DNA from 2 places in the Vibrio neonatus genome. Region 2 is predicted to be linked to the other one. Evidence: predicted binding sites of a transcription regulator. Region 2 holds the regulator's gene; the other holds the start of a gene.

Region 1 (5,597 bases), 1.0 Mb from region 2:
AACTGAAGAAGAAACCGCTTTTTTAGTGAAGTCTGCCGATAACTATGTTCAAAATAAAAACGACTACTTGAACGAAGTACACGACATTAATTAATTTCGATTTGTCCTAGCTGGTTGAACTCTTCTGCTTCAATCAGCTCTTCTGCCAGATCTTCCAAATCAAAGCGGTATTCAGAAAAAACCTGCAATGCCACGTTTTCATCTTCAATAGGCAGTTGTGATAGGTTTTGCAAATAGGAAACCGAGACGATGCATTCAATAAGATTACCCGCTTGCTGACCAATAAAGGTCACTGTCTTATTATTGGCATTCCAACTTTGTTGATCGGTAAAGATAATAGATTGGTTCATTTACGAGCCCTCTAGGTTTTTACGTAATTCTCTGAGGATTTGTTTTGCCCCAGGTCGAATCCCTCTCCACAACATAAAGCTCTCAGCGGCCTGTCCAACTAACATGCCTAAACCATCGTAAGCTTTCGCCGCACCTTGTTCTTTTGCCCACTGATTAAAAACCGTCGTTCCTGCACCGTAAACCATGTCATAGCTGACGGTTTGTGAGGAAAATATCTTGGCTGATATTTTAGGTAGCTGTTTCGTTAGCCCTGCGGACGTTGAGTTAATCACAACATCAAAGCTTTCTGCTACTTCATCGATAGGCAGCGCCTTGATTGGACCATACGGCTTAAATTGCTCCGCTAGAGCCTGCGCCTTACTCAATGTTCTATTGGCTATCACAAGCTCTAGAGGCTGTTGGTCAAGCAATGGCTTTAAGACACCGCGCACTGCACCACCAGCACCAATAACCAGAATCTTGGCACCTTTAAGTAATACTTGGTATTGCAGTAGATCTTGAACTAGCCCTTCACCATCAGTGTTATCACCAATAATCTCGCCATCATCGAGCTTTTTCAGTGTATTCACCGCGCCAGCAAGCTGTGCTCTTTCGGTCAGCCTATCTGCCAGTTGGTAGGCATCATGCTTGAAGGGAGCGGTAATATTGCAACCTTTACCGCCTTGAGCAAAAAATTCTGTGGCCGCTTGGGTAAACTCGCCCACTTCAGCGTGTTGCGCTGAATAGGTAAGACTCTGGTTAGTCTGACGGGCAAATAAAGTATGAATAAACGGTGATTTACTCTGCTTTATTGGGTTTCCAAATACGACATACTTATCAATTAACTGCTTCATCTTCCTACCTGACTGAAAAACTAATCATAAAACGACCTTCTAAGAACCTACCACTGAACAGCGTGAAGAAAAAGTGTTACCACTCTCTAGGCACTAAGTACTCTTTATATAGGCGATCTTCATGGGAACCTTCTGCTACTTGGTAGTTGTACTCCCAGCGCGCTAAAGGTGGCATAGACATTAATATGGATTCGGTTCGTCCATTACTTTGCAAACCAAATAAGGTGCCTCGATCATAAACTAGATTGAACTCTACATAGCGACCGCGTCGATAAAGTTGGAATTGACGCTGTTGTTCGGTAAACGGGGTATTCTTACGCTTTTCAATAATAGGTACGTAAGCCTTGGTGTACCCTTCTCCAACCGCTTGGATGTAGGCAAAGCATTTTTCAAAGCCCCATTCGTTTAGGTCATCAAAAAATAAGCCACCAATACCGCGAGTTTCATTTCGATGTGGTAAATAGAAATACTCATCACACCATTTTTTATGTTCTGCATACACTGTGTCACCAAATGGTGCGCACAATTGCTTGGCGGTGTTGTGCCAGTGCTGGCAATCTTCTGCAAATGGATAGAATGGTGTTAAGTCAAAACCACCACCAAACCACCAAATAGGTTCACAGCCTTCTTTCTCAGCAATAAAGAAACGTACATTGGCGTGAGAAGTCGGTACATAAGGGTTCTTTGGATGAATAACCAAAGAAACACCCATAGCTTCAAACTTTCTGCCCGCTAGCTCTGGACGATTAGCCGTCGCAGAGGCTGGCATTTTGTCACCGAATACATGTGAGAAGTTTACTCCACCCTGTTCGATAACAGCGCCATTTTTCAAGACTCGAGTTCGGCCACCACCGCCCTGCTCTCGTAGCCATGCATCTTCAACAAAGGTTGCATCCCCATCCGCTTTTTCCAATTCAGAACAAATATTGTCCTGCAATTGCAATAAAAAGCGTTTTACGGCTTCTTTATCAACCTGTGTCATTGTTTACCCTTGTCTTAATATTTGTAATGTTTTGGCGTCTTTAATTTCTGACGGTTTACTTCTGTCACCGACCGCACCTTTAACAATAAACACATCTTCATTACCAAGTTGACTCTCGACCTCTTCGGCACTTAAACAGGGAGGTAATCCCGATAAATTGGCACTGGTCGAGGTAATTGGCTTGGCAAATTCAATGCATAACTGTTGCACTAAAGGATGATCTGTCACCCTTACCGCAACACTATCAAACTGCCCATGCACTAACTGATGTACTTTCTTACTCACTGGCATAACCCATGTCACAGGGCCCGGCCAACTTTGGAATACCACTTCAAGCTGTTCAGTTGAAAGTTCACTTATATCTACATACGGCAGTAGCTGTTCAAAGCTAGCCGCAATTAAAATCAACCCTTTTGCTGGGTCTCTTTGTTTTAGTTCAATTAACGCCTGTAAGGCTTGTTCATTATCGGGATCGCACCCAACACCAAACACGGCTTCTGTGGGGTAAGCGATAACCTTTCCTTGGTGAAGCGCCCCGACAGCTTGCTCAATTAGCATCATTCCTTGAGTATCCTCTCTACACTATCTTTTGCCTTAGTTTACAAATTCTATTCGTGACTGGTAAGCATTTCCTTTAAATCAGCAAAACAAAGCGACGCAAACGTTTTCCTATTCAAAAAATAACCGTATAATGCGCGCAAAATCAGTATCTAAATCTCTACTAGTTAAATTAGGAGTCGTTACATGCAAGTCGGTATTATTATGGGTTCTAAATCAGATTGGCCAACGATGAAGTTAGCTGCTGAAATGCTCGACCAATTCGGTGTTAGCTACGAAACTAAAGTTGTATCAGCTCACCGTACTCCACAACTACTAGCAGACTATGCTTCTAGTGCAAAAGAACGTGGTATTAAAGTTATTATTGCTGGCGCTGGCGGCGCGGCGCACCTTCCTGGTATGTGTGCGGCATTTACTAGCCTTCCAGTGCTTGGCGTTCCTGTTCAGTCTCGCGCTTTAAAAGGTATGGATTCACTGCTTTCTATTGTACAAATGCCAAAAGGGATTGCGGTAGGCACTCTGGCAATTGGTGAAGCAGGTGCAGCAAACTCTGGTATCTTAGCGGCGCAAATTATCGGTACTCACGTTCCTGAAGTAATGGAAAAAGTAGAAGCTTTCCGTAAAGAACAAACTGACACTGTACTGGCTAATCCGAACCCAGCGGAGGATTAATACTGTGCAAGTTTTAGTTTTAGGTGCTGGACAACTAGCGCGCATGATGGCTCTAGCCGCCGCTCCACTGAACATCAAAACTATCGCTTTTGATGTCAACAGTGAGTCTATTGTTGAGCCCATCACTCAAACCAAACTAGGTAGTGGACTGGCAGCTGCGATTGAGCAAGCTGATGTGATTACGGCTGAATTTGAGCATGTTCCTCATCCTGTTTTGGATGCTTGTCAGGCGAGCGGCAAACTCTTGCCAAGTGCGACTGCAATCAAAACCGGTGGCGATCGCCGCATTGAAAAAGCACTGCTCGATAAAGCAAACGTTGCCAACGCGAAATATGCGCTTATTCGTACTCGCCAAGATTTCGAACAAGCCATTGAATACGTAGGTTTACCTATGGTGTTAAAAAGCACTCTAGGCGGTTACGATGGCAAAGGTCAATGGCGTTTAAAAGAAGCCTCACAAGTTGATGCTATCTGGGCAGAAATGGAACAGTGCATTGCCTCTTCGGCAGCGCAGGCAATTATTGCTGAAGAATTTGTTGCCTTTGATCGTGAGGTGTCTTTAATTGGCGCTCGCAATCAACACGGTGAAATCGCTGTCTACCCATTAGCAGAAAACGTGCATACCGATGGTGTGTTGAGCCTATCAACCGCAATTGACGAGCCACAACTGCAAGCTCAAGCGAAGCAAATGTTTACTGCCGTTGCTGAGTGTTTAGATTATGTGGGTGTTTTAGCATTGGAGTTCTTCGATGTTAAAGGGCAATTGATGGTCAATGAAATTGCTCCTCGCGTTCACAACTCTGGTCACTGGACACAGCAAGGTGCTGAAACCTGTCAGTTTGAAAATCATATGCGCGCCGTTTGTGGACTACCGCTAGGTAGCACTGAAGCACTGCGTCCTACTGCTATGATTAACATTCTGGGTGAAGATACTCTTGCACAAGAGATTTTGAGCATGAAACAAGCTCATATCCATTGGTACGGCAAGGATAAACGTCCTGGACGTAAGATGGGGCACATTAATGTTTGTGGCAATAGCCCTGCGGATCTGCAACAACAATTACAAGATATCGCACAGTGGTTAGATGCAAGTGCCTTCCCTGCACTGCATCAAAAATAACCGGCTATAGAAAACACAGCCTATAAACGGCAAAAAGGAGGCAATCGCCTCCTTTTTTATTATTTAGTCTTAAATCACTGTTTTGCCTGACACTTACGACTGGCGCATATCACACTGCTTTTATCTCCGCTTTTCTTCACCATCAACAATTCAAAACCACACTCTTGGCACTTACCTTGCTTAGGCTCACTGTTGATCGAGAACTGACATTTCGGGTACTGATCACAGGCATAAAATGCTTTCCCATATCGAGATTTACGCTCAATCAAATGCCCTTTATGGCATTCTGGGCAAACAAAGGATTCGACACTGTGATCTTCTGGCTCATCTAAACTGCCAATATAGTGGCAATCGGGATAAGCAGAGCAACCAATAAACATGCCATAACGGCCCTGTCTAAGTACCAATTCATCACCACAATTAGGGCAAGGTACACCCAATGGCTTAATAATCTGCCCTGAAGCCTGATGTGATGATTTTATGTAATCACAACTAGGATAATTGCTACATCCCAAAAACGCTCCATGCTTACCATGACGCATTTGTAGAGGATGACCGCAATTAGGACATGATTGCTCTAAAGCATGCCCTTCCGCAGAAAAAAGTTGATGATTAATTTTACTCATAGCGTTTATCTAGCATGACTTAGTGCAAAATGCCGTGATCGGTCGAGTAAAGTAACTCTTCCATTGTGTTGTAGGCACTTTCATTGCCCGGAACATTAAACAGCACCATTAAGATGATCCATTTCAGGTCATCTAGCTGTAAGTCTCGAGTTTCAAGCCCCATGACGCGATCAATCACCATTTCACGAAGCTCTGGGTTTAGCACTTCAATTTGTTCTAAGAACAAAATGAATCCTCGGCAACGAGTGTCTATTCTTTGTTGCTCTTTCTCAGAATAAATTCGGATTGAAGTCGCTGAGCTAGTCGCTATATTTTGACTTGAATCGTCACTTTGCAAAGCTGCAAGGTCTTCAAGCCAGTTTAACGCTTTATAGATCTCATTTTGATGGAAACCTGCGCGAAGGAGTTCTTGCTCAAGCTCATCTTGGTCGACGTTCAAATCGCTCTCGCTATGA
Region 2 (5,597 bases):
TCATTGCTGACCTGTTGCATTTCTTGATATTCCACTTCTGGCGGTAATTGCCCCAAGGCTTCATCGTTTTTCAGAACCAGAGATTCATCTCTTAGATCTCGTAAACGCTCCGCATCGGCAAAGGTCAGTAGCCAAGAATTGGAACCAAAATCTTGAATAGATTGACGCAGTCGTTGACTGAACGCTCGATTCTTATCCATATCAATCGCAGTACGGATAAATTTATGCACGTGACGGTCATAGCCTATCCATAAATCTATTGATTGTTGCCCCCAACTGATGATGCGATCGAGCTTAACTTGCAGGCTAAATAACACCGCATCGATGTAATCTAAATCTTCTTTGCCATACACCAATTGTTGTAAGGTCAATAATTGAGATTGCAACTCGTCACCTGCCGCTTGCAAGGAAGATTGCAGCTCAGTTAAGGTATTTGAGGTAGCAGAAAGCAAGTCTTCACAGTGGATGATCGCTTCACGCCAATCTTGGTTTAATAGCTCGGCAATCTCAGCTTTAACTTGATGCTGCTCTTCATCCATGACCCTTTGGTTTAAATCAATTTGGTCAAAAATTTCCGCAACTGAAAACTTCAATGTGCCGTATATGTCTCTGCGCCAACCTTCATCGGTTGGCGTCTGCTCAGCGGTTGCCACTACATTTGCCAGCTCTTTACCGGCTAAAGTCAGTTGGATAGACAATTTCAATTTTGAAAATTGGCGATGGCGCAAGTAATACTCAGAGATACCTACCGCAAGGGGCGAAAGGCGATAAATGCTGCTTCCGTCTTGTCCTTCACTGGTAAATCGACTCAGTAATCTCTGCGCAACTAAACTGTTGATGGCATTGTTGGCTTTAAACGCGATGTTGCTGACGCTCGCATCGCCATTAAATTCTCGTTGGACAATAGCAAATGCATCATGCAATTCGCCTTCTCCTAACTCTTCATCAAAACGTTCACGACTGAGTAGCGCTATCGCAACTAAAAAACTCAGATGTTCACTATTGAGGTTAAGGGAGAAATCGTGCTGTTTAACCCACCCGACCAGTTCATCGACTGTGACTTGATCGTCATGTTGCCCTTCTTGGGAGAGTTGACTCATTCAGTTCCCTACTGTCATTTCTTTTTGAACCCATACGTGTATGTATCTTCCTAGAGAAAGATAAGGTTCGGTTCTACATAATTGTCGTTCAAGCTGCATCAGTTCTTCTTGACTATAATCGCCCACATATTGGGTAAATCCAATATAGTCATGAAAGCAGCGAATCCCTGATTTTCCACAAATGCGTAAGTCGCATTCTTCTAACCAGCGATAAACGTCTTCGGGTAATAACCCTTTCTGCGGCTGCAACTTAAATCGTTTACGATGGGGCATTCCCTGCAATACATGTGGGATGTTGCCACATATTACGTTTTTCATTACCAATCCATGGTGGTTATAAAACATGATTGACGCCATGCCGCCGGGGCGCACATGTTGCATCAACTTTTCTAATACGTCTTTAGGATCTGCTAGCCATTCCATGACCGCATGAAACAAAACCAGATCCACTGGCTGTTTAAGATGCTGATCCAGTTCTTGAATTGGCGCATGAATAAACTGATACTGCTCTAGCAAATCTTGTTGTGCAATCTCTTGCTTAGCTAAAGAGAGCATTTCGCTAGAGACATCACACAATATAATATTGTGACCAAGCTCGGCCAACTTTTGCGACATTTGTGCTAAGCCCCCTCCCGCATCCAGAATGGTGAGAGGTTTTGCATGGCCTGCTATTTGGGTTATGATTTGCTGCAAATCTTCCCAGACGATAGTCTGACGGATGTTGCCTTTGTCTGAGCCATAAATATTTTCGGCAAATTTGTGGGCAATGTCGTCGAAATTACGATCTTGTGTCACTTTTAATTAATGTATGATGTTATTTGAGTGAGTTTCGTATTGTGTCACAAGGACGTCAAGAATAAAGAGCGGTTGTCGATTTGCCCCTCCGATCGACTAAAAAACCGACCAAAAACACGACATTTTAACTCGTGACACCAATTTACCCTACAGAACTTAGGAAATGGTTTAACCCAATATGTTTGAATTGAAAAAAATCATTACTGCCTTCCTTATGCCACTGCCTGCAATGCTACTTATCGGTTTCTTTGGCCTAGCGCTGGTGATGTTTACCCGCAAGCATAAGTCTGGCTGTATCTTTATTTTTATTTCATTAGCGTCCATTTTTGCTATTTCATTCCAGCCTGTATCTACCTCGTTGCTCAAACCATTAGAGCGCAAATACACGGCCTTTTTACCACCAGCAGAAAGCTTAGACTATGTCATGGTGCTAGGCAGTGGGCATGTGATTGATCCGCAAATTCCGCCAACCTCTGAATTAAGTCGCACCGCGTTAATGCGCCTTAGTGAAGGCATTCGTATATTGCGCATGTATCCCGGCGCAAAATTGATTTTATCTGGCTATGATGGCGGCTCAGAAATGAGCCAAGCACGAATGATGGCGACGGTGGCATTAGCGTTAGGCGTGGCTAAGTCAGATATTATTTTATTAGAAACGGCGCAAGATACTTGGGAAGAAGCCAGACAAGCTGCGGGCTTTGTCGGTGAAAAGCATATGTCACTGGTTACTTCGGCCAGCCATATGGAACGCGCCCTACGCGAGTTTCACAGCGCCGGTCTAAACCCTACTCCTGCCCCAACCAATTACTTAGCCCAATCCAATATTAATCAAGCGTGGCAAAAGTACACCCCGCAAGCACGATACCTAGAGCAAACAGAGCGCTACTGGCATGAAACCATGGGTAAGTGGTGGAAAAACATACGAGATCTTGTCAGTAGCAAATAAGTGACTCATAATTTAGTGAACGTCTATATTTTCGCCAACTTAGAAGCTGGTGTTGTAGTTTGCTAACGAGTTATGGGTTAAACAATGCAAGAGCTCAAGCAGTTTAATGAACAGCGGGCAGAAATTTATTGGTGGTTTTCCAGCTTATTTTCTAAAGAGCTGACCCAAGACGAACTGATTGCCTATCAAACCCCTGAAGTGAGGGGTTTCATTAATGGTCTAGCCGAAAATGAAACCCTAGCCACAGCCGCTAAACGCTTACTGGGTGCTCTTGAGCGACTGCAACTGCGCCCGAATGCTCAGCTTGAATTATCCGCTAATTTCTACGACTTATTTTTAGCCTCTGACAAACAAACTGCCCAGCCCTGCGCCTCTGTTTATATTGACGAAAACAAGGCGCTTAATGGCACCCCTGCTCAGCAGATGACGCAAGTTATGTTAGAGCATGGCATTGAAGTGGATAAATGCTTTAACGAGCCTGCCGATCATCTGGCTGTTGAACTCGACTTTATTGGCAATCTAATCATGCGCTCAAACGCGCTAGAAATGGAATCACATCTAGAAGCGGCCCTTAGTGAACAGAAGTCATTCATTGAGCAACATTTACTGAATTGGATTCCACAATTTTCGGCAAACTGCACTAAATATGATGAATTTGGTTTCTATTCTGCGGTCGCTGAACTGTTAGTTAAATTTTGTGAAATTGATTGTCGTTATCTCAGTAATGAAAAATAGCTCAGTTACCGAAAATAGATTCACATTATCGTCATAAATGCGTTGTCAGTTTCATCATTTATGGCTAGACTCCCCCGCAATCGTTTGCAATGTGATTTTGAGTGCAAATTACTCAATAATTCAACGCATTTTATAATCATTACTTATATTTACAAGGTCTCCTATGGCAACCATAAAAGACGTCGCAAAACTGGCTGGTGTCTCCACCACTACAGTTTCACACGTTATCAATAAAACACGTTTTGTGGCTGAAACAACACAAGAACGTGTTATGGAAGCTGTAAAAGAGCTCAACTATGCGCCAAGTGCGGTTGCTCGTAGCTTAAAATGCAACACCACTAGAACCATTGGCATGTTGGTAACTCAATCCACTAACCCCTTCTTTGCGGAAGTGGTCGATGGCGTAGAAAGTTACTGTTACCGTCAAGGCTATACGTTGATCTTATGTAACACTGGCGGACTGTACGAAAAGCAGCGCGATTACATTCGTATGCTTGCCGAAAAGCGCGTAGATGGAATATTAGTAATGTGCTCTGACTTAACCGAAGAGCTACGTGAAATGCTAGATTCTCACCCAGGCATTCCTAAAGTGGTGATGGATTGGGGCCCCGAGTCCTCCTCTGCAGACAAGATCATTGATAACTCAGAAGAAGGTGGCTACCTTGCCACTAAATATCTGGTTGAAAATGGACATACGAAAATTGGCTGTTTAACTGGTCAAACTGAAAAGCTTGCTTGTATTGAGCGTATGTCTGGCTATAAAAGAGCATTGGCTCAAGCTAATATCCCATACAACGACGATTTCATTTTTGAAGGTAACTTTGAATGTGATACCGCAGTTGAAACAGCTGATAAACTGGTCGCTCTTGCAGAAAGTGAACGCCCCACGGCTATTTTCTGCTTTAACGATATCATGGCGCTGGGTTTAATTAGCCGTCTGACTCAACATGGCATTGCCGTTCCAGAAGATATCTCTGTAATTGGTTACGATAATATCGATTTAGCCGGCTATTTTGCGCCGCCTCTTACCACGATACATCAGCCAAAACGTCGCGTGGGTAAAACCGCCTTTGAGATCTTGCTAGAGCGCATTAAAAACAAAGAGCATGACCGCCGCATTTTTGAAATGCACCCAGAGTTGGTAGAGCGCTCAAGCGTGAGAAACCTAAACGCTAGTTAACATGACCATTTAATTGAATAAGGCTAGATATCTTAATGATTTCTAGCCTTTTTTATTTGTACCTGCTGAGAATAAATCAAATAAAATACGCAAGTGATGAAAGTTTCCTATTATTGATCCTGTCTCTATACTTACTCAGGATGATAAGGACGCACTCATGAATAAGAAATTGATAATCGGGCTAATTTTAGTTGCAGCGATTGTATTACTCGGCATCAACTTCGGTCAGTACTTCACTTTAGAAAACGCCAAAGCTCAGCAATTAGCGCTCAATACGCATATTGAAAATAATTTCGTATTGTCAGCGGCTATCTACTTTATTGGCTACGTATTTGTTACGGCCTTTTCCATTCCTGGCGCTGCTGTGGTGACTTTACTTGGCGCGGCACTGTTTGGCTTCTGGACGAGCTTACTATTGGTCTCATTTGCCAGCACCATTGGCGCAACCTTAGCCTTTTTAAGTAGTCGCTACCTTCTGCGTGACTGGGTACAAGCTAAGTTTGGAGCTAAACTTGATGCCATTAACAAAGGCGTAGAGCGTGACGGCGCCTTTTATCTATTCTCATTGCGTTTAATACCCGTATTTCCGTTTTTCCTGATTAACCTATTAATGGGGCTAACCCCTATCTCGGTTGTGAAATACTATGTATTTAGCCAACTTGGCATGCTAGCAGGGACTATGGTGTATCTAAACGCCGGGACGCAACTGGCAGAAATAGACAGCTTATCCGGCATTGTTTCGCCTACCGTATTGGCCTCTTTTGCTCTGTTAGGTTTATTCCCGCTCATTGCTAAATGGATCATGGGTAAGATTCGACCACAAAACGGCTCTAGCCCTGCT

Evidence for each region. The regulator PurR, encoded in region 2, represses purine synthesis genes. The targets are predictions, from matches to a motif close to TNANGNAAACGTTTNCNTNA.
Region 1: the regulator PurR is predicted to act here: its motif matches at 2,820-2,839, upstream of purE (5-(carboxyamino)imidazole ribonucleotide mutase).

What each region holds. Positions count from the first base shown of each region.
Region 1 covers NZ_AP024885.1:2,695,616-2,701,212, forward strand. The annotation lists gene OCU38_RS12565 (gamma carbonic anhydrase family protein) at 1-94, shown strand, start outside; gene OCU38_RS12570 (DUF1488 family protein) at 87-350, opposite strand; gene aroE (shikimate dehydrogenase) at 351-1,184, opposite strand; gene hemF (oxygen-dependent coproporphyrinogen oxidase) at 1,261-2,166, opposite strand; gene OCU38_RS12585 (L-threonylcarbamoyladenylate synthase) at 2,170-2,727, opposite strand; gene purE (5-(carboxyamino)imidazole ribonucleotide mutase) at 2,911-3,396, shown strand; gene OCU38_RS12595 (5-(carboxyamino)imidazole ribonucleotide synthase) at 3,401-4,516, shown strand; gene OCU38_RS12600 (DNA topoisomerase family protein) at 4,591-5,142, opposite strand; gene OCU38_RS12605 (DUF494 family protein) at 5,162-5,597, opposite strand, start outside.
Region 2 covers NZ_AP024885.1:1,665,783-1,671,379, forward strand. The annotation lists gene mukF (chromosome partition protein MukF) at 1-1,100, opposite strand, end outside; gene cmoM (tRNA uridine 5-oxyacetic acid(34) methyltransferase CmoM) at 1,101-1,895, opposite strand; gene elyC (envelope biogenesis factor ElyC) at 2,074-2,841, shown strand; gene torD (molecular chaperone TorD) at 2,926-3,576, shown strand; gene purR (HTH-type transcriptional repressor PurR) at 3,740-4,756, shown strand; gene OCU38_RS07675 (TVP38/TMEM64 family protein) at 4,914-5,597, shown strand, end outside.